3 regions of the Streptomyces sp. NEAU-174 genome follow, and region 3 is predicted to be linked to each of the others. Evidence: riboswitches for the same ligand, from Rfam matches in the RefSeq annotation. Region 3 holds a riboswitch; each other region holds the start of a gene.
The links. Region 3 has a riboswitch for cyclic di-AMP ahead of ACT2CW_RS44745 (LysM peptidoglycan-binding domain-containing protein). Riboswitches for the same ligand answer to the same signal wherever they lie in the genome.
Positions count from the first base shown of each region.

Region 1: it holds a riboswitch for cyclic di-AMP, as region 3 does, so the genes downstream of both, tgmA (putative ATP-grasp-modified RiPP) here and ACT2CW_RS44745 (LysM peptidoglycan-binding domain-containing protein) in region 3, are expected to answer to the same signal.
Region 2: it holds a riboswitch for cyclic di-AMP, as region 3 does, so the genes downstream of both, ACT2CW_RS33740 (M23 family metallopeptidase) here and ACT2CW_RS44745 (LysM peptidoglycan-binding domain-containing protein) in region 3, are expected to answer to the same signal.

Region 1 covers NZ_JBQTCE010000003.1:301,096-308,071, reverse strand. The annotation lists gene ACT2CW_RS10705 (sensor histidine kinase) at 1-48, opposite strand, end outside; gene ACT2CW_RS10700 (class I SAM-dependent methyltransferase) at 182-919, shown strand; gene ACT2CW_RS10695 (DedA family protein) at 916-1,653, shown strand; gene ACT2CW_RS10690 (glycosyl hydrolase) at 1,620-2,012, opposite strand; gene tgmB (ATP-grasp ribosomal peptide maturase) at 2,411-3,349, opposite strand; gene tgmA (putative ATP-grasp-modified RiPP) at 3,358-3,549, opposite strand; cyclic di-AMP (ydaO/yuaA leader) riboswitch at 3,890-4,046, opposite strand; gene ACT2CW_RS10675 (carbohydrate ABC transporter permease) at 4,296-5,213, opposite strand; gene ACT2CW_RS10670 (ABC transporter substrate-binding protein) at 5,227-6,603, opposite strand; gene ACT2CW_RS10665 (chitinase) at 6,746-6,976, opposite strand, start outside.
Region 2 covers NZ_JBQTCE010000013.1:269,472-276,447, forward strand. The annotation lists gene ACT2CW_RS33725 (bifunctional acetate--CoA ligase family protein/GNAT family N-acetyltransferase) at 1-1,131, opposite strand, end outside; gene ACT2CW_RS33730 (HPr family phosphocarrier protein) at 1,321-1,602, shown strand; gene ACT2CW_RS33735 (GntR family transcriptional regulator) at 1,759-2,514, opposite strand; gene ACT2CW_RS33740 (M23 family metallopeptidase) at 2,796-3,590, opposite strand; cyclic di-AMP (ydaO/yuaA leader) riboswitch at 3,605-3,769, opposite strand; gene ACT2CW_RS33745 (M16 family metallopeptidase) at 4,054-5,436, opposite strand; gene ACT2CW_RS33750 (M16 family metallopeptidase) at 5,457-6,827, opposite strand.
Region 3 covers NZ_JBQTCE010000024.1:93,767-100,742, forward strand. The annotation lists gene ACT2CW_RS44725 (Ppx/GppA phosphatase family protein) at 98-1,057, opposite strand; gene ACT2CW_RS44730 (DUF501 domain-containing protein) at 1,054-1,602, opposite strand; gene ACT2CW_RS44735 (FtsB family cell division protein) at 1,673-2,155, opposite strand; gene eno (phosphopyruvate hydratase) at 2,260-3,540, opposite strand; gene ACT2CW_RS44745 (LysM peptidoglycan-binding domain-containing protein) at 3,751-4,437, opposite strand; cyclic di-AMP (ydaO/yuaA leader) riboswitch at 4,444-4,611, opposite strand; gene ACT2CW_RS44750 (transglycosylase family protein) at 4,867-5,886, opposite strand; gene ACT2CW_RS44755 (cytochrome P450 family protein) at 6,072-6,976, opposite strand, start outside.

The sequences.
Region 1 (6,976 bases), on a different contig from region 3:
GCCGTATCGCCCGTACCTGGCCCACAGGAGGCTCTTCTTCCGGCTCACGCCGAAATCGTAGGCGCGCGGCCGGTCGCCCTTCCTCCGACGATCTTCCATGCCGTTCCCCTACTTTCGTGGGGGGAAGAGCGTCGTACAACGGCGGATTCACCTGCGCGGGCCGGTTCTTAGCGTCGAGGCCATGGACAACTGGACCACCTCGCACGACCGTGTCCTCGCGCAGCGCCATGCCGAGGGCTGGATGTTCCTCATCGAGGCCGCCCGCGACATGCGCACCACCGGAGCCATCGCCCCCAGCGGAACGGCGCTGGCCCGGGCGCTGACCGAGCCGGTCCGCGCACGGGCCGGGCGGCCACTGAACATTCTGGAGGCGGGGGCCGGGACGGGGGCCGTCACTCGCGTCCTGATCCCGCGGCTGCCGCGCGGCAGCCACCTGGACGTCGTGGAGGCCAACCCGCGCTTCGCCGACCGGCTGCGCCACCTCGCCGTCGCACCCGCCGATGCCGCCGTCGCGGAGCGGGTCCGGGTCCATACCGCCCGCGTCGAGGAGCTGGACACGGACTGTCGCTACGACGTGATCGTCTCCGGCCTGCCCTTCGCCAACTTCGCCCCCGGGGACATCGAGGCGATCATGGACCGGTATCTGGAACTGCTGCATCCGGGCGGTGTCCTGACGTACTTCGCCTATCTGGGCACCCGCCAGGCCCGCACCCTGCTGGCGTCCCGTGCGCGGGTCCGTCGGCACCGGGCGGCGGAGGAGACCCTGGCCCGCTACCGGCGCCGGTACGCGGGCGGCTGCCGGACCGTGTGGGCCAACCTGCCCCCCGCCAGGGTGTGGCGGCTCCAGCGGCCTGCCGCCACGCCCATGCCCACGCCCCCGCGCCCGCAGCCCGCCGCCATCGGAGCGGCAGACCGGTGAACATCCTGGCCAACACCCTCGGCCAGGTGCCCGCCGCGAGTGCCTACGCGATCGTCGCCGTGGCCGTCCTCGCCGAATCCGTCCTGCTGGTCGGGGCCTTCATCCCCACCCTCACCCTGTTGCTGACCGCCGGCGCACTGGCCCGCACCGGGCGGCTCGACCTTCCGTCGCTGGTGACGACCGCCGCGTGCGCCGTGGTGGCGGGGGACTTTCTCGCGCACCGCACCGGGAAGGTCCTCGGCGACCGCCTGCGCACCGGACGCCTCGGCCGCCGCCTCCCCGCCGCCGCATGGCGGCGTGCCGAGGCACTGATGGCCCGCCGCGGGGGCCACGCGGTCTTCCTGGCCCGGTTCCTGCCGATCCTGCGCACCCTCACCCCCCATCTCGTCGGCGCCGCACGCCTGCCCTACCGGCGCATCGCCCCCTACAGCGCCCTGGCCGCGTCGCTGTGGGCCACCGCCGAGGCAGGCACCGGATATACGGCCGCCGCCTCCCTTCAGCGCGCCATCACCCTCGGCGGTCCCGTCCTCGCCGCGACGGCGGCGGCGACGGCCGGGGCCGTACTGGCATGGACGAGGATCCACGGCCGCACGCGGACACAGCCTTTGTCGGACGGGCCCCGGTCCAAGGGGCGGCGTGATACGCAGGGCCCGTGGTGGCTGCGGAAGCAGACACCACGGGCCAGGGAGAGGGATCCGGGTCACCACCAGATGGTGCAGGCGACATCCGGATAGTTGCCGGCCTTGCCACAGGCCCGCATGAGATTGCCCTTGTTGTTGAACGCGTCGGTGTGGTTGCTACCACCGGTGTTGATCTTGGTGACGCTGAGCTGGCTCCAGGTTCGGCCGCCGTCGTAGCTGCGGTCCACCCACACCAGGTCACCCGGGGAGCCGAAGATCCTGCCCCATGCGCATGTCCCGTTGTACCGCAGCTCGATGCCGCGGGAGTGGGTCGAGGCGGACGCGACCGTCCTGGCGTTGTTGGTGTTGCAGCCTTCGGCGGCCTGAGCCGGAGCCGCAGTCACCGCGGTGAGCATGGCTCCGGTGAGCCCTGCTGCGGCGATGGTCCCGAGGAGGGCGTTGCGCGTACCCATGTCTGGTGTCCTTCCGGTTGTGTGAATCGCTCGTTCGGCGACGTTCGGGGTATATCGCGAGCCGGTTGGGACCGGTCCCAACCGGTACGGCCAGATATGGCCTGAAGTAGCAGTTGACGTCTCTCCTTGCGTTCGTCTACGACCGCCGGACGGGGCGCACGGGGAGGTTCGTCGAATCCAAGCCCTCCGGCTCTGGGAACGCGGCCGTCCCCGCGGACAGCTGAGGGTGTGACCACAGACAGGGACATGAGCCGGGAGTCGGGCACCGGAGCGTGCGGAGGGAAGGGCCCGCCACCACCGCCGTGGGAGCCGCCCCCGGAGACCCGGCCGGGTCCCTCACTCCAGCGGCCCGGCCATCCGTTGCACGCCTGCCGCCTGGGCGGTCTTCCGGGCCGCCGTTACCGAGGAGGGGTGGATCGACTGGCCAACCAGGCCGCGACGGCCTCGGCGATGGGCTGGCCGGTCTCCAGCTCGATGAAGCCGAACTGCCCGCCCTGGTTGCACTCGAGGAACCACCAGGTGCCGTCACCGTCCTCGGCGAAATCGAAAGCGCCGTAGGCGAGTTGGGCGAGAGACACGTAGGCACGGACGGCCCCCGCGATGCGGTCAGGTATGCGGGCCGGGGACCAGAGGGCGCCGTTGTCGGTGAAGCGCCCGTCCACCTCCTTGGGGTCGGACAACTTCCGGGCGGCGAACAACTCGTCTCCGACACAGGTCAGCCGGATGTCCGCACGCTTGGGTACGCGCTGTTGAAGAAGGGTGGGGCCGGCTGTCACCCCTGCGAAGTCGGCATCCGGCTCGACACGACTGGTGGGAAGTGCCATCGGTGGGTCACTGGGGTGTGCTCCCGAAATCGACTTCACGACGAGATCCCGGTACCGGGCGGCGAAGTCGCGTGCGATCTGCGGGAAGCTGGTGATCAGCGTGGGGGGCACCGCGAAGCCGCTGTGGTGGGCGACACGCAGCTGCCAGGGTTTGCGGCGGGCCTGCTGGGCCGCGACCGGGTGATTCATCCAGCGCGTGCCCGTTGCGTGCAGAGTTCCGTACAGGGCGTGTTCGGACTCGGCCGTGAGCCATTCGGCCTGATGGGTGGCTTGCGCGGCCGGGCGACCGGGTCTGCGTACCCATATAGAGCGCGGTCCGGTCATGCTCACCACCCGGTCACCGGTCGACAGGTGACCGTGGAAGTCGCCCTGGACGTACTCCGCTGACAGGCTGACCCGGCCGGGGAGGTCGGCAGGGTCCAGGCGTACGACCGGGACGCCCCGGTCGTCCAGGGCCGACACCACCATGTCCGCGGTCACGTCCTCGGCACAGGTCAGTATGAGGACCGTCATGGGACCCGTCAGTCGTCGAAGTGGGTTTTGGAACCTGCCGTGGAGCAGGTGGTGCTCGCGGCCAGCAGCAAGGCGCGGTCGCTGGTGGCCGGGCGGCCGTCGGGCAGGACGTTCCACTGCCGTCTGGGGTCATAGGCGTAAGGGATCACGATGGGCGGGGGCGCGGCAGGGCGGGCGTAGTCCAACGCGAAGGGTTTCAACATGTCTCCTCCTGTTTGACGGAAGGCACGGCGGGTTCCGAGCTGGCTGAGCGGCAGACGGCCGCACTGGCTTCCGAGCCCGCCAAGCCGGCAGCGACCCCGCCCCGTCAAACGCGCACACCGAGGAGGCAGGGCTCAGCACCGGCCGCGTGCTCGTACGTGGATGAGTGACCCCGGTATACGGCTGAGGTCACACCAGTCGGCGGCCTTCTTCACTCACTGCGTGGAGAAACCGGAAACGCGAGGGGTGCGCCGACAGGGGAGGCGCGGCCGAGGAGGCGCTGGGCGGCGCTTTGAGGGCATGGGGAGCGGTGTTGTCCGACGACAGACATCAGGGTGGCTCCGTACTCCGGAACGCCTGCGAGGTGAGCTGTCGGGTTCGGGTTGGAGATTCACCCGGCCGTGTGCTTCCACGGCTTCACCCCTAGCCGTCCGGTACGTGTTGTCCGCACGGCGCAAGTGGGTCCCCCACTCCTGCCCGACGGTGTGATGACGTGCTGCCGCGGCGCCGGTGGGCAGGATTCGGCGGCCCGGCAACGTGGTGTTCGCTTCTCGAACGCCGAGCACGCTAGAGGGACCTCGGTTCGAACACAAGGTCTTCACAAGTGGGCATGAGCGAACTCGCTCCTGGCGCGGTCACGTTCGGGATGGATAAGTGTGACATGCCTGACAACAGGGGCGCGGATGTGTGTGTTGTGTGTCGGCAATCACGTTCCGCCCGGCGTGTGCCCCGCCGAGCGGGGAGCTCAGACCTCCTCGCGCATCAGCCGCAGGTACACCACCGAGAACAACGCACCCACCAGCAGCAACAGCAGGGCCACCGCCGTGCCGTAGCCGATGAGGGACTTGTTGAACGCCTGGTCGTACATGAAGACCGGGAGGGTCTGGCTGCGGTTTCCCGGGCCGCCTCGGGTCATGGCCCAGATGAGGCCGAACACCGACAGCGTCTGGAGGGTGTTCAGCATCAGATTGGTGCCGATGGAGCGGCGGATCATCGGCAGGGTGATGTGCCAGAAGCGGCCGAGGCCGCCGGCGCCGTCGACCTCCGCGGCCTCGGTGATCTCCTTGGGGATCTCCGACAGCGCGGCGGAGTAGACGAGCATCGAGAAGGCCGTGCCGCGCCAGACGTTGGCGAAGGAGACGGCGAGGATGGGCAGGGTGTAGAGCCAGTTCTGGGACGGCAGGCCCAGCCAGTCCAGCAGCGCGTTGAGCGTGCCCTCGCGGCGGAAGAACGCGTACAGCAGGAAGCCCGCCACGATCTCGGGGACGACCCAGGCCGCGATGACGATCGAGCCGGTGAGCGTGCGCACCGGCCGGGAGGCGCGCTGCATCAGGGCGGCCAGGGCTAGGCCGAGGGTGTTCTGGCCGACGAGGGAGGAGAGCAGGGTGAAGACGAGGGTGAGGACGACCGCGTTACGGAAGTCGTCGTCCCCGAAGGCGCGCTGGAAGTTGTCCAGGCCCACGAAGTCCGTGGAGGACGCGCCCGTGAGCTGCATGTTCGTGAAGGCGATATAGACGCAGTAGGCGATCGGGCCACCGAGGAAGAGCAGCAGCATGACGGTGGCGGGGGCGAGCGGGAGCCAGCGCAGGGGGCGGCCGCGACGGGGGCCCGGCCGGGCCGGGGTCTCCGTCGGGGCCGCCGCCACCTTGGTCGCGGTTGCCATCGGGGGGCGGCCCTCAGCCCTGGCCGCCCGCCGCCACCGTGGCGCCGTCGGCGATGGACTTCAGCTGGTCGTCGTAGGACTTCGCGGCCTTCTCCGGTGAGGAGTCACCCGTGGTCGCCGCCTCCATCGCCTCGCCGATCGCCGTGGAGACCTGCGGATAGACGGGGGTGGTGGGCCGGTAGTGGGTGTTCTTCACCAGGCCCGTGAAGAAGGTGATCCCGGGCATGGACGAGGTGTACTTCGGGTCCTGCGCGACGTCCTTGCGGACCGCGATCTGCGCGTCGACGATGTCCCAGGTGACCGCGTTGTCCTTGGTCTGGAGCTGCTGGATGAACTTCCAGGCCAGATCGGGGTTCTTGGACTTCGCGGTGATCGCCCACGTCCAGCCGCCGGACATGCTGACCTTGCCGGGCGCCTGGCCGTGCTGCGTGGGCATCGGGGCCTGGCCGAGGGTCTTGGACCACTCGGGCCACGGCTTGCCGCCGGTCTTCAGCCAGTTCTGGCCGAGCCAGGAGCCGTCGAGGGCGATGGCCAGCTCGCCCTTGGGCAGCCATTCGCTGTAGACGGTGGTGCCGACGTTGGGGTCGAGGGCGTCGGAGATGTCCGGGCCCAGCTTCTCGGAGTAGACGGTCTTGAGGAAGCCGAGGGCGTCGGTGAACCCCTTGCCGCCGGTGACCCACTTCTTGGCGCCGGGGTCGTAGAGTGGGTTCCCGCCCGCCTCGCCCGTGCCGTACAGCAGCATCTCGAAGCCCTGCATCACGGAGGTCTCGCCCGGGGCCTTGCCGGTGTAGACGTTGAGCGGGATGACGCCGGGGACCTTCTTCTTGATCGTGCGCGCCGCCTCGAGGATCTCGTTCCAGTTCTTCGGGGACCAGTCGGCGGGCAGCCCGGCCTTGGCGAAGATCTCCTTGTTGAACCACAGGCCCCGGGTGTCGGTGCCGTCCGGGACGCCGTACGTCTTGCCGTCCTCGGCCTTGGCGGCGGCCTTCGCGGTGTCGACGAACTGGTCCCAGGTCTTCCACTTGGCCAGATACTCGTCGAGGGGGCGCAGATAGCCCGCCTTGATGTCGGAGTTGATCCGGAAGGTGTCCTCGTAGACCAGGTCCGGGGCGGTCTTGGGGGACCGCATCATCTGCTGGACCTTGGTGGCGTAGTCGTTGTCCTGCGCCTGGATCGGGATCAGCTTGACCTTCTTGCCGGGGTTGGCCTTCTCGAACTGCTTCTTGACCTCGGCGAGATGGTTGTCCTTGAAGCGGATCTTGTTGTCGGTGGAGCGGTTGTAGGCGACCTTGATGGTGTCCGGGTCGCTGCCCGAACCGCCACCGCAGGATGTGAGTCCGGCGGTGGCGGCGAGGGTGGCGGCGAGGATCAGTGGGGCGGTGGGGCGCACGGGCACGACCTCCTTGCTGGCCTCTGTGGGCTGCGGGCTGACCGTAAGGTCGGCTTCAACGGAAGGTCAATCCCCGTGACCTGGATGGTCACTTGATCGAGCCCCGCCACCTCGCGCGGCGCGGGCGGGGCTCGGTCCGGTGTCAGCCGGTGTAGCCCGCGAGCGCCTTGGTGAAGTCGTAGGTGCCCTGGTCGATACCGCTGCACGCATCCCCGTCCGTGCCGGAGCCGCACTTGCGGTCGCGGTTGAGCGACCAGAAGCTGACGCGGGCCAGGTGGTGGCTCTTGGCGTAGGAGACCATGTCCTTGAAGTTGTTCAGGGATATCGTCTCGCCCGCGACATCGGTCTTGCCGTTCATCGAGGAGAAGCCGAC
Region 2 (6,976 bases), on a different contig from region 3:
GATGCCGATCGCCCCGGACTGGGTGAACAGGCCCAGCCGGCCGGGGTTGGGCAGCTGTGGGGACAGGGAGGCGTTCAGCCGGACGCCGTCGGCGGTGTTGATGACGCCGAAGGCGTTGGGGCCGATGACGCGCATGCCGTAGGACCGGGCCTGGCGGACCAGCTCCCGCTGCCGGTCACGGCCCTCGCCCCCGCTCTCGGCGTATCCGGCGGAGAGCACGACGAGCCCCTGGACGCCGTGGTCGCCGCATTCGGCCACGACGGCGGGCACCCGCTCGGCGGGGACGGCGACGACGGCCAGGTCCACGGGCTCCTCTATGGCGCGCAGCGAGCGGTGGGCCGGGACGCCCTCGGGCTCCAGGCGCGTCATGTCGTCGGGGAAGGCGTGGTTGACGGCGTGGACGCGCCCGGTGAAGCCGCCGTCCAGGAGGTTGCGCAGCACGGTGCGGCCGACACCGCCGGGCGTGCGGCTGGTGCCGATGACGGCCACGGAGCCGGGCGCGAGCAGCCGCTGGACGGAGCGCGCCTCGGCGCGCTGCTCACGGGCGCGCATGACGGCCAGGGAGCGGTCGGTGGGTTCGAGGTCGAACTCGAGGCGGACGACCCCGTCCTCGAAGCTGCGCTTCTGGGTGTAGCCCGCGTCCGTGAACACCTTGATCATCTTGTTGTTGGCGGGCAGCACCTCGGCGGCGAACCGCCGGATGCCCCGTTCGCGTGCCACGGCGGCGATGTGTTCGAGGAGCGCGGAGGCCACCCCACGGCCCTGGTGGGCGTCCTGGACGAGGAAGGCGACCTCGGCCTCGTCGGCGGGGGCCGCGGCGGGCATCCCCCGGCCGTCGATGCGGTCGTACCGAACGGTGGCGATGAACTCATCCCCCACGATGGCCGCCAGGCCCACCCGGTCGACGTAGTCGTGGTGGGTGAAGCGGTGGACATCGCGATCGGAGAGACGGGGGTAGGGCGCGAAGAAGCGGTAGTACTTCGACTCGTCCGAGACCCGCTCGTAGAAGCTGACCAGCCGCTGGGCGTCATCGGTGGTGATGGGACGGATCTGCGCCGTGCCGCCGTCCCGGAGCACCACATCGGCTTCCCAGTGGGTCGGGTAGGCGTGATGGTCCGACGGGCTCCGCATGGGAGCCAGGGTACGGGCCCGCCCGGTCCGGATGGTGGACACCCTTGCGTCGGGGCCAAGTGTCGGGGGAAGGTCCGTGTCGGGCCAGTCCGGGCATGGCCGGGCTCACTCGGACATCGTTCGGGTGAATCCGGACACCGTATGATTTTGGTCTAGACAACACCACCGTCACACCTGAAGGGCAACACCATGGCTGAGCGCCGCGTCACCATCGGCTGGGCCGAGGGCCTGCACGCCCGCCCTGCGTCGATCTTCGTCCGGGCGGCCACCGCCGCCGGCGTCCCCATCACGATCGCCAAGGGCGACGGCACCCCGGTCAACGCCGCCTCCATGCTGGCCGTGCTCGGCCTGGGCGCGCAGGGCGGCGAGGAGGTCGTCCTCGCTTCCGACGCGGACGACGCCGAGGTGGCGCTCGACCGTCTGGCGAAGCTGGTGGCGGAGGGGCTCGAGGAGCTTCCCGAGACCGTCTGACCCCGGGCGAGCCCTGCCTGGAATTCCCTGGTGATTCCCGGAGTGATTTCAGGGATTCGGCACGGCGGGGCCGCGGTGGCCGTAATGGTCACCGCAGCCCCGCCGTTTTCATGTTTCCGCGTACAGAATTCCCAAGAGTTGTATACGGGAGCTCTGTTAATTCCGGCCGCTCGCCGTGTTGACGGAATGTTTCGAAGTCCTCACCGGAATCGGGCGGCGCAGCCGGTATTCCGACAGCGCGCGCTCGGTGTGCGCGGTGGCGAGCGCCCGCGCGCGGTCGGCGTCGCCGCGCGCCACCGCGTCCACCAGCGCGCCGTGCTCCGCCCAGGACTCCATGGCCCGCGCGGCCGGGTCGGGGCGCACGGCGCCCTCGGGGGGCGCGGGCCGCGGGCCGGGAGCGGCCGCGTACACCCACGCGGTCTTACGGCGCAGCTGGACGAGCAGCGCGGCCAGGCTCGGGCTGCCGGACGCCTGGGCGAGCGTCTCGTGGAACCAGTCGCCCAGCGGCCGCAGTTCGCCGAGCTGACCGCCCTGGGCCCGCTCCCGGCCGAGCCGGACCAGTCCGCGCAGCACCTTCAGATGGGCCTCGGTGCGGCGCTGTGCGGCCCGTGCGGCGCCCAGCGGCTCCAGCAGCGCGCGGATGTCCAGCAGATCGGCCGCCTCGCGCTCGGAGGGCTGGGCGACGCAGGCCCCCGCGTGCCGCCGGGTGGTCACAAAGCCCTCGGACTCCAGGGTGCGCAGGGCCTCGCGGACCGGCACCCGGGAGACGCCGTAGCGCCGGGCGAGCAGTTCCTCGGTGAGGCGGCTGCCGGGCTGATACGCACCGGAGACGATGTCGTCGCGAATCGCCGCGCAGATCGCGTGTGCCGAAATCCGGCGACCGCCCTGGACCGCGTTCGTATCCCCGCTCATTTACGGTCCCGCATTGTCGAACCTCCGCCTTAACGCCCGCGAAACTAACCATGGAACGCGCGTTGACAGACTCTATTCCACGCGGCCGCCATTTCCGATGGCGGGAAGCATTTCATGGATATTTTTTGGTCAGCCGGGCGGTGGCACGCCGAAGGCCCCGTCCGGCGGACGGGGCCTTCTCGGAAGTCTCACGGGGTCTCGGAATCCCGGGATCCCGGGATCGTGGGACCCGCGCGGCGTTCGCGCCGGACGCGCGACGGGTCAGACGTTGACGCCGTGCGTCAGACGTTGACGCCGTGGTTACGCAGGTACGACAGCGGGTCCATGTCCGAGCCGTAGTCCGGGCTGGTGCGGGCCTCGAAGTGCAGATGCGGTCCGGTGACGTTCCCGGTGGCGCCCGACAGGCCGATCTGCTGGCCGGGGGTGACCTTCTGGCCGACCGAGACGCTGATCGACGACAGGTGGCCGTACTGGGTGTACGTGCCGTCGTTCATCTTGATGACGACATTGTTGCCGTAGGAGCCGCCCCAGCCCGCCTCGACGATCTCGCCCATGCCCACGGAGTGCACCGTGGTGCCGGTGGAGGCGTGGAAGTCGATACCGGTGTGGGTGCCGGAGGACCACAGCCCGCTGGACGCCTGGTAGCCGGTGGAGACGTAGGAGCCGCTGATCGGCGACACGAAGGTGTTGAGGCGCTTGCGCTCGGCCTCGCGCGCCGCGCGCTCCTTGGCCTCGCGCTCGGCCTTGGCCTTCTTCGCCGCGGCCTCCGCCTTCCTGGCGGCCTCCTGGCGGGCGATCGCCTCTGCCTTGGCCTTGGCGGCGGCCTGCTCGGCGGCGGTCTCCTGGGACTGCGCCTGGGCCTCGATGTGGTCCGCGATCCCGTCGCCGATCACGATCGCCTGGGTCAGACCGGTCTGCTGGGGATCGGGGGCCCCGTCGGCCGCGAACGCCTGTCCGGTGATCCCGGCGACCACACCCGAGGCGACGGTCGTGATGCCCACGACGTTGGCGCTCGTGCGGATGTTGACCTTGGTGGTGCGGCGGTGCTTCCCGGTGGCAGTGCGGGTGGACGCCATACTGAGGCGCACTCCTTTCCTTCCTTCTCGCCTACCGGGTTAGCTGACGGGTTCGGAGCAGGAAGGTCTCCTACGGACCCCTCCCCCGGCCGGGGAAGGCGCCCGATTCACCCCTGGGGACGTGTTGGGTCCCCGGCTCCCCTGGCTTGCGCCGTACGGGGACTCGGCGATGACTGTCCGGTGCCGCGGGTGCGGCGGGTCGCTGGCGAACAGCCGGACTGACGCTAAACGGGCTCGCTTTCGATCACCAAACGGTTCCGGTTTTTTGTTGCTCTCCCCACAAACCAAACAAGCAGTCAATCCTATAAATCGGGCATGTCGGATGGACTCCGGCGCCCTTCCGGGGCCGGGGTCCCTCCGCCGCCGGCTCATGGACCGGAGGCCCACCGGACCGTCCGCGGGACCGTCAGCGAGTCGGCCGGACCGGTGGTTCAGCGCACGGATCCGGCCAACTCTCCCCGCCTCAGTTGGAGATGACGCTGACCTCGCCGATGCCCAGCGCCCGGACCGGCTCCTCGATCGCCGAGGCGTCCCCGACCAGCACCGTGACCAGCCGGTCCGCCGGGAAGGCGCTCACCACCGCGGCGGTGGCCTCCACCGTGCCGGTCTCCGCCAGCCGGGCGTACAACTGCGCCTGGAAGTCGTCCGGAAGATGCTGCTCGACCTGGTCCGCGAGGGTGTTCGCGACGGACGCCGCCGTCTCGTACTTCAGCGGGGCGACGCCCACCAGGTTCTGCACCGCGACATCGCGCTCGTCGTCGGTCAGCCCCTGCTCCTTCAGCGTGCGCAGCACCTTCCAGAGGTCGTCCAGCGCGGGGCCGGTGACCTCGGTGGCCACCGAGCCGCTGATCGCCAGCATCGAGGCGCCCGAGGAGCCGCCCGTGGGCGACGGGGGCCCGGAGCGCAGCACCTGGCCGAAGGCGCGCACCCCGTAGGTGTAGCCCTTCTCCTCGCGCAGCACGCGGTCGAGGCGGGAGGTGAGGGTGCCGCCCAGGCAGTACGTGCCGAGCACCTGCGCGGGCCAGACCCGGTCGTGGCGGTCGGCGCCCACGCGCCCGATGAGCAGCTGGGTCTGCACCGCGCCCGGCCGGTCGACGATCACCACACGGCCGGTGTCGTCCGCGACGATCGGCGGAGCCGTGCGCGGCGCGCCCGCCCCGCCCGTCCAGGCGCCGAGGGTGTCCGCGAGCGCCCGGTCCAGGTCGACGCCGCCGAGGTCGCCCACGATGACGGCGGTGGCGGTGGAGGGGCGGATATGTGCCTCGTAGAAGGCCCGCACGGCCGCGGCGTCGATGCCCTCGATGGTCTCCTGGGTGCCCTGGCGCGGCCGGGACATCCGCGACTCGGCCGGGAAGAGCTCCGCGGAGAGGGCCATCGAGGCGCGGCGGGCCGGGTTGGCCAGCTCATGGGGGATCTCGTCCAGCCGGTTGCGCACCAGCCGCTCGACCTCGCCGTCCGGGAAGGCGGGGGCGCGCAGCGCGTCGGCCACCAGACCGAGCGCCTTGGGCAGCCGGGAGACCGGGACCTCCAGGGAGACGCGGACGCCGGCGTGGTCGGCGTGGGCGTCCAGCGTGGCGCCGCAGCGCTCGAGCTCGGCGGCGAACTCCTCGGCGTCGTGCTTGTCGGTGCCCTCCGACAGGGCGCGCGCCATGATCGTGGCGACGCCTTCGAGCCCGGCCGGCTCGGCGTCCAGCGGCGCCTCCAGGTTGATCTCCACGGCGACGACCTGCTGGCCGGGGCGGTGGCAGCGCAGCACGGTGAGGCCGTTGGGCAGCTCACCGCGCTCGGGGGCGGGGAACGCCCACGGCCTGGGGGCGCCGCCCTTGGGCTGCGGGTGGAAGGTCATGGTCGCGGTGACGGCGTCGCTCACTGGGCCGCCTCCCCTTCTGCGTCGGTCTCGGCGGCTTCGGCGGTGTCGGCTGCGTCCTCGGCGCCCTGGACGGGCTCGTAGACCAGCACGGCGCGGTTGTCGGGGCGCAGCCGCGCCGCGGCCACGGCCCGCACCTCCTCGGGGCTGATGTCGAGCACCCGCTCCACGGCGGTCAGCGCCAGCTGCGGGTCGCCGAAGAGCACCGCGTAACGGCAGAGCTCGTCGGCCCGGCCGCCGACCGTGGCCAGCCGGTCCAGCCACTCGCGCTCGATCTGCGCCTGGGCGCGCTCCATCTCCTGCGGGGTCGGCCCCTCCTCGGCGAAGCGGGCCAGCTCCTCGTCGACGGCGGCCTCGATGTCGGGCACCTCGACACCGCCGGAGGTCTTCACGTCCAGCCAGCCGAGCGAGGGGGCGCCCGACAGCCGCAGCAGGCCGAACCCGGCGGCCACGGCGGTGCGGTCGCGGCGCACCAGCCGGTTGTGGAGCCGGGAGGACTCGCCGCCGCCGAGGACGGTCAGCGCCAGATCGGCGGCGTCTGCCTCGCGGGTGCCGTCGTGTGGCAGCCGGTAGGCGGCCATCAGGGCGCGGGCCGGGACCTCCTCCTCCACGACCTCGCGCAGCTGACCGCCGATCACCTCCGGGAGCGTGCCGTCACGCGGCGGCCGCTTGCCCTCGTGGGAGGGGATGGAGCCGAAGTACTTCTCGATCCAGGCGAGCGTCTGCTCGGGGTCGATGTCGCCGACGATCGACAGCACGGCGTTGTTGGGGGCGTAGTAGGTGCGGAAGAACTCCCGCGCGTCCTCCAGGGAGGCCGCGTCCAGGTCGGCCATGGAGCCGATCGGGGTGTGGTGGTACGGGTGGCCCTCGGGGTACGCCATGGCGACGAGCTTCTCGAAGGCGGTGCCGTACGGGACGTTGTCGTACCGCTGGCGGCGCTCGTTCTTGACGACGTCGCGCTGGTTCTCCAGGCTCTCCTCGTCCAGCGCGGTCAGGAGGGACCCCATCCGGTCGGCCTCCAGCCACAGGGCGAGCTCGACCTGGTGGGCGGGCATGGTCTCGAAGTAGTTGGTGCGCTCGAAGCTGGTCGTGCCGTTGAGCGAGCCGCCGGCCCCCTGCACCAGCTCGAAGTGGCCGTTGCCGGTGACCTGCGCCGAGCCCTGGAACATCAGGTGCTCGAAGAGGTGCGCCAGGCCGGTGCGCCCCTTGACCTCATGGCGCGAGCCGACGTCGTACCACAGACAGACCGCGGCGACCGGGGTCAGATGGTCCTCGGAGAGCACCACGCGCAGGCCATTGGCCAGGCGGTGCTCAGTCGCTTTCAAGCCGCCGGAGCCGGCCTGCTGCGTGGCCGTGTGACCCATGGGCATGTACGTCCCTTCGATCGCGTGATGGAGCGCGTGCCAGCCGCTTGCGCAGCGCTTCTGTCACTGTATGCAAGGGGACGGACATCTGGCGAAGTTCCGGTCCACTCCCGTCCCGCCGAGCGGTCCCGAACCGTTTCCGCGGGCCCTCAGGC
Region 3 (6,976 bases):
CTTTTTCATGTGAAGAGTTTCACGAACTTTCTCGGAGGCGGCTCGCGGAGGGCCCCCGAAGGGGGTTCCGCGGCCGCTCATACGTTATTCCGCCCGCTCAGGCGATGCTCCAGCCGAGCCCGTCGAGGATGTCGTGTTCGCTCACCACGACCTCCTCGGCGCCGGTCCTTTCCATGATCGAAAGCAGGATGAGCGCCCCCGCGCCGATCACGTCGACCCGCCCCGGGTGCATCACCGGGATCGCCGCCCGCTCCGCGTGGCTTGAGCCGAGCAGCCTGCCCGTGATCTCACGGACCTGGCCGAGGGTGATCCGGGAGTGGTGGATCGCGGAGGAGTCGTACTCCTTCAGCCCCAGCGCGATCCCGGCCACGGTGGTCACCGAACCGGCGAGACCGACCAGCGCGTGGCCGTCCGCGGGACGGCAGGCGCGGCTGAGCGGCACGGTGCGCTCGGCCAGGTCCAGCGCCCGCTCCACATCGGCCCTTATGGCGGCGATCTGATCCTCCGTCGGAGGATCGGTGATCCGGCCGTCCGCCACCAGATGGCGCTCGGTCAGCCGGACGCAGCCGATGTCCACGCTGCGGGCCGCCCGCACCCCGTCGCCGCCCTCGACGAACTCCGTCGAACCGCCGCCGATGTCCACCACCAGATACGGCCCGGCCACATGGTCATGGCCGGTGAGCTCCTTGGTGGCCCCGGTGAAGGAGAACTCCGCCTCCTGGTCCCCGGTGATCACCTCGGGCTCCACGCCCAGGATCTCCACGACCCCGCGCACGAACTCCTCGCGGTTCTCGGCGTCCCGGGAGGCGGAGGTGGCCACGAAGCGGACCCGCTCGGCGCCCAGCTCACGCACGACCTCCGCGTACTCGCGGCAGGCGGCGAAGGTGCGCTCCAGGGCCTCGGGGGCGAGCCGGCCCGTGCGGTCCACGCCCTGGCCCAGCCGGACGATCTTCATCCGGCGGTCGAGCTCGATCAGCTCCCCGGTGGCCGGATCGGCGTCCGCCACCAGGAGCCGGATCGAGTTGGTGCCGCAGTCCACGGCGGCGACGCGGGTCATGCGCTCTCCTCCCGGCCCGGGGCCTCGGTCTGGCAGGGGCTCACACACGGGCCCTTGCGCCACCACTCCGGCAGCATCGCGATCGCCTCGTCCCCCAGCGGATTGACCCCGGGGCCGGCCGCGAGGGAGTGGGCCACCAGCACATGCAGGCACTTCACCCGGTCCGGCATGCCGCCCGCGCTGGGGAAGCCCTGGAGCACCTCGACGGCGTCGCGGCGCGCGATGTAGTCCTCGTGGGCGGCGCGGTAGGCGGCGGCCAGCTCTGGGTCGGTGCCCAGCCGGGCCGTCATCTCCTTCATCACGCCCTCGGCCTCCAGCGTGCCGATCGCGGACGCGGCGCGCGGACAGGTCAGGTAGTAGAGGGTGGGGAAGGGCGTACCGTCCTCGAGCCGCGGCGCGGTCTCCACGACGTCCGGATTGCCGCAGGGGCAGCGGTGCGCGATGGCGCGCAGGCCCCGGGGCACCCGGTTCAGCTGCTCCCGTACGGCGTGGATGTCCGCGTCGGTGGGCGCGGTGGGCTCCGTCTGGGGCGGGGGCGTATCCATGAGTGGGAAAGCTCTTCTTCTTCGTTTCGATTCGAACGCCGGGTGCGGCCGGCGGCCGGAGCGCGGCGCCTCAGCGGCGCGCGCCGCCCGCCCCCGCCGCGTCCGCCGTGTCCACGGCGTCCCAGAGGTTGGTGTACCAGGGGCGGCCGGCCGCGCCCTGGTCGGTGGAGTGCTCGGTGGAGCCGGCGCCGTCCACCACGGAGTAGCCGGTCTCCCCCGGCATCAGGAAGTGCAGCCGCTCCCGGGCCTGCTGCTCGGTGTAGGCGGGGTCGCGCAGCCGGGCCTTCCGCTCCCGCAGCTTCTTCACGTCCTCGCGGGCCCGCTGGGCCTCGTGCCGCTGCTCGGCGATGTCGGAGCGCTGGGAGATGTACTGCCGCATCGGATAGGCGAGCGCCACGACGAGGGAGCAGACGACCAGCGCGAGCAGGGCGGCCCGGCCGGTCAGCCGGCCGCGGCGGCGCTTGGTGCGCACGCGGTAGACCCGGGCGGCGGCGTGCTCGCCGAGCGCCTTGAGCCTGGTCGCGGTGGAGAACCGTTCCCGATCCGCCGGCACGTCGCCTCCCCGGTGATGACTTCGCTTGGGTAACGCCGTCGAGCGACGCCGTCCCCGGCCACGGTACGGGACCACGGCCGGGGACGGGCGTCAGACGTGTCCGCTCAGCCCTTGAAGCGCGGGAAGGCGGAACGGCCCGCGTACACCGCGGCGTCGTCGAGGATCTCCTCGATGCGCAGCAGCTGGTTGTACTTGGCCACCCGCTCGGAGCGGGCCGGGGCACCGGTCTTGATCTGGCCGCAGTTGGTGGCGACGGCCAGGTCGGCGATGGTGACGTCCTCGGTCTCACCGGAGCGGTGCGACATCATGCACTTGTAGCCGTTGCGCTGGGCCAGCTCGACCGCGTCGAGGGTCTCGGTCAGCGAGCCGATCTGGTTGACCTTGACCAGCAGGGCGTTCGCGGTGTCGCTGTCGATACCGCGGGACAGCCGCTCGGGGTTGGTGACGAAGAGGTCGTCGCCGACCAGCTGGACCTTGTCGCCGAGCTGCTCGGTGATGGTCTTCCAGCCGTCCCAGTCCTCCTCGTTCAGCGGGTCCTCGATGGAGACCAGCGGGTACGCGGCGACCAGCTCGGCGTAGTACGAGGTCATCTCGGCGGCGGAGCGGGACTGGCCCTCGAACTGGTACGCGCCGTCCTTGTAGAACTCGGAGGCGGCGACGTCCAGCGCGAGCGCGATGTCCTGGCCCGGCTGGTAGCCGGCCTTCTTGACCGCCTCGAGGATCAGGTCGAGGGCCTCGCGGTTGGAGCCGAGGTTCGGCGCGAAGCCGCCCTCGTCGCCGAGGCCGGTGGACAGACCGCGCTCCTTCAGCACCGACTTCAGGGTGTGGTAGACCTCGGCCCCCCAGCGCAGGGCCTCGGAGAAGGACTCCGCGCCCACGGGGGCGATCATGAACTCCTGGATGTCCACATTGGAGTCGGCGTGCGACCCGCCGTTGAGGATGTTCATCATCGGCACCGGCAGCAGATGGGCGTTCGGGCCGCCGAGGTAGCGGAAGAGGGGGAGGTCGGACGCCTCGGAGGCGGCGTGCGCGACGGCGAGGGAGACGCCGAGGATCGCGTTGGCACCGAGCGAGGACTTGTCCGGGGTGGCGTCCAGGTCGAACATCGCCTGGTCGATCAGCCGCTGCTCGGTGGCGTCATAGCCGACCAGCTCGGGGCCGATCTGCTCGATCACGGCGAGGACGGCCTTCTCCACGCCCTTGCCGCTGTAGCGGTTCTTGTCGCCGTCACGGAGCTCGAGGGCCTCGAAGGCGCCGGTGGAGGCGCCGGACGGCACGGCGGCACGGCCGGTGCTGCCGTCGTCGAGGCCGACCTCGACCTCGACCGTGGGGTTGCCTCGCGAGTCGAGGATCTCGCGAGCTACGACGACGTCGATGGACGGCACGAGGTTCTCCTTCGTATGGGTCTGCGGTAGCAGCACGAGCCTAACGGGCCGGGAGGGCTGCGCCCCGCGTTCGCCCGCCCCACGAGACAGGGGCACGACACAAAACGCCGGATTCCGGATCAAAATCCAGAATTCCCGCGCATTGGGAAAGCCCCGGCCGGGCGCGCCATAGGGGCGGCACGCCCGGCCGGGGCCCGTCATGACCGTGGCTCAGCGGAGGTGCAGCTGCTGGCCCGGGAAGATCAGGTCGGCCTGCTCCACGATGTCCTTGTTCAGCTCGAAGAGCTTCTTCCAGCCGCCCTTGACGTCGTGAACCTTGGCGATCTTGCCGAGGGTGTCGCCGGACTTGACCTTGTACTCGCCGTCACCCTTCTTGATCGGGCCACGAGTCTGCTGCCGCGCGGCGTGCTCGGGCGCGGTGCGCGGCTGGGCCTTCGGCTGCGCCGGCTGGGCGGCCGGGGCGGACTTGGTGGTCGCCGAGGGCTGGTCCTGCGAGCCGGAGGGCGCGGACGGGGCGGAGGGGCTGCCGCCGGAGGTCAGACCCTTGCCGCAGACCGGCCAGGCGCCCTTGCCCTGGCTGCCCAGGACCTTCTCGGCGATCTGGATCTGCTGGGCCTTGCTGGCCTTGTCCGCGGTGGAGGCGTAGGCCGTGCCGCCGTAGGCGGCCCAGGTGGAGCTCGAGAACTGCAAGCCGCCGAAGTAGCCGTTGCCGGTGTTGATCGACCAGTTGCCACCGGACTCGCACTGCGCGACCTGGTCCCACTGCGAGGTGGTGGCCGCGGAGGCGGAGGTCGCCCCGATGAGCGGTGCCGCCACGGCGGCACCGGCGAGACCGGTGAGCGCGGCGATACGGGTGGCCTTGGAGGGGCGGCGGTGCTTCCCGTTGGACTTGAGCATTTTGGTTCGTTTCCTCACCGACGCCTACGAGGTGAGCTGTCGGGTTCGGACGTGAGTTGCCCGGCCGGTCGCGATGGTCGCTCCCGGCTTCACCCCTAGCCGACAAGCCCGTATCCACAGGCCACTCGGCACCTACCTTGGGTCCCCCGCTCCTGCCTTCGGCGCTGACGCGTCGGCTTCCCCCCGACCGCCGGCAGGATTCGGCGTGACGATCGACGGTGCCCGCGGTGGCGAGCGGAAAGACGTTAAACACACCTGCCAAGAACGTTCAAACACCCCAAGGGCAGTGAATGGGGCTGTAATTGATCTCACCCGGCCCACATCGGCGCAGGTGGGGCCGGGTGAGGAGGGATCGGACACGAGGTGCGCCCCGGAAAATGTGACGAGATGTATGTCTCACCGGGTCCAGATCGGGCAATTCCCCCCGAATCACTGCTCCCTGATGGTGAGGTCAAGTCGCTGACCAGGGATGATCAGATCGGGGTCGGTTCCGATGAGGTCCTCGTTGGACTCGTAGAGCCCTTCCCAACCCCGGGACACATTCTGGTGCTCGGCGATCCCTGACAGGTTGTCACCGGGGCGAACAGTGTAATCGTCGTCCGTGGAGCCCGCGTCGCGGTCCGAAGCGCCGCGCGAGGCATGGCGCCCGGAGGGCCGTGCGCTCCCCGCGTCGCCGTCGTCGGCCCCCTCCCCGGCGTCCGGGGAGCCGCGGTGGCGGCCGGAGGGCGACGGGTCGGCCGAGGGGGTCCTGGAGTCGTCCGACGCCGAGGGGCGGTCCGAGCCCGAGGGGCCGTCCGCCTCCGAATCGTGCGCATCCGAATCGTCCGCCGCCGGGTCGTCCGAGGCGGAGCCGTCCAACCCGTCGGGGGACTTGGAGGTGTGGGGCGCCTCCGTACCCTCGGCCGACCCGGACGCGTCCGGCGCGTCCGGCCCGTCGGCGCCGTCGGACGTCCCCGAACGGTCGGCGTCCGAGGAGGAGCCGTCCCGCCCCCGGTCCCCCGGGTCGTCATCGCCGCGGCCCGTCCCCGGGTCCGAGGTGGCCGTGCTGCCGGGGTCCACATCGGGGGCGCCACCGCCGTCGGTGAGCCCGGCGCCCAGCGCACAGCTCGGCCAGGCGTCGGGGCCGCGGTCGCCCAGGATCGCCTCGGCGACGGATATCTGCTGGGAGCGGCTGGCCAGGTCGGGGCGCGGGGCGTACTCCGTGCCGCCGTACTTCTTCCACATGTCGAGGGTCAGCTGGAGCCCGCCGTAGAAGCCGTTGCCCTCGTTGGCGCTCCACATACCGCCGCTCTCGCACTCGGCGACGTGATCCCAGGTGGCGGTCTGGGCGGCCTGTGCGCCGGCCGCCCCGAAGAGGGGTATGGCGAGGCCCGCTCCCGTGACCCCCGCCGCGACGATGATGGCCGGGGCCTGACGGGGGCGACGGTGTCGACCATTACCGGAACGCATGCGATTGACCTCTCCTATGGCGCTATGGCCCTATGGCGACAAGGTTTGCCGGTGAACATAGCGAGGGCACTCGATCATCACAAGGCGATGTATCCCAGGTCACGCCAAGGTCACACGGCTGATCATTCATCACCTATGTCCGCCCGTACGGGCCTTGGGGCTCTCGGCCGCCCGTTTCGCGGGGCTCAGCCGTCCGCGGAATTCCAGGTCACCGGAAGCGTGCGCAGCCCGCGCATGATCAGCCCGCCGCGCCACCGCAGATCGTCCGGATCCTCCGCGAGCCGCAGCCCGGGGAGCCGCCGCAGCAGGGTGGCGATCGCGGTCCGGGCCTCCAGCCGGGCCAGCGGGGCGCCCAGACAGTAATGGATGCCGTGGCCGTAGCCGAGGTGCTGATTGTCCCGGCGGGTGAGATCGAGGACGTCCGGCTCCGCGAACCGCTCGGGGTCCCGGTCCGCCGCGGCGAGCACCACCAGCACCGGCTCTCCCTCGGCGATGTGCTGCCCGGCGAGGGTGAGCGGCTCGGTGGCGAACCGCCAGGTGGCGATCTCCACGGGTCCGTCGTAGCGGAGCAGTTCCTCGACCCCGGCGGCGAGCAGCCGCTCGTCCCCTTCTTCCAGGGCCCGCCGCATCAGGGCGCGCTGCTCCGGATGGCGCAGCAGCGCGTAGACGCCGTTGCCGATGAGATTGACGGTCGTCTCGAAGCCGGCGAAGAGAAGGATGAAGGCCATGGCCGCGGCCTCGTTCTCGGTGAGGTGCTCACCGTGGTCGCTGGCCCGGATCAGCCCCGAGATCAGATCCTCCCCGTCCTCTTCTTCCCCGCGCTCCGCGAGCTCCAAGCGCTTGCGGTGGATCAGCGCGCCCAGATACGCCCGGATCCTCTTCACCGCGCGGGCGACTCCGCCGCGCGGGCCGCCGCCGTGCCGGATCATCGCGCCCGCCCAGTCCCGGAAGTCGTCCTGGTCCTCGCGCGGCACCCCGAGCAGATCGCAGATGGCGTAGATGGGGAGGGGGAAGGCGAACTCATGGATGAGGTCCGCCTCTCCTCTCTCTTCGAAGGCGTCGATGAGCTGATCGGTAAGCGTTTGCACCC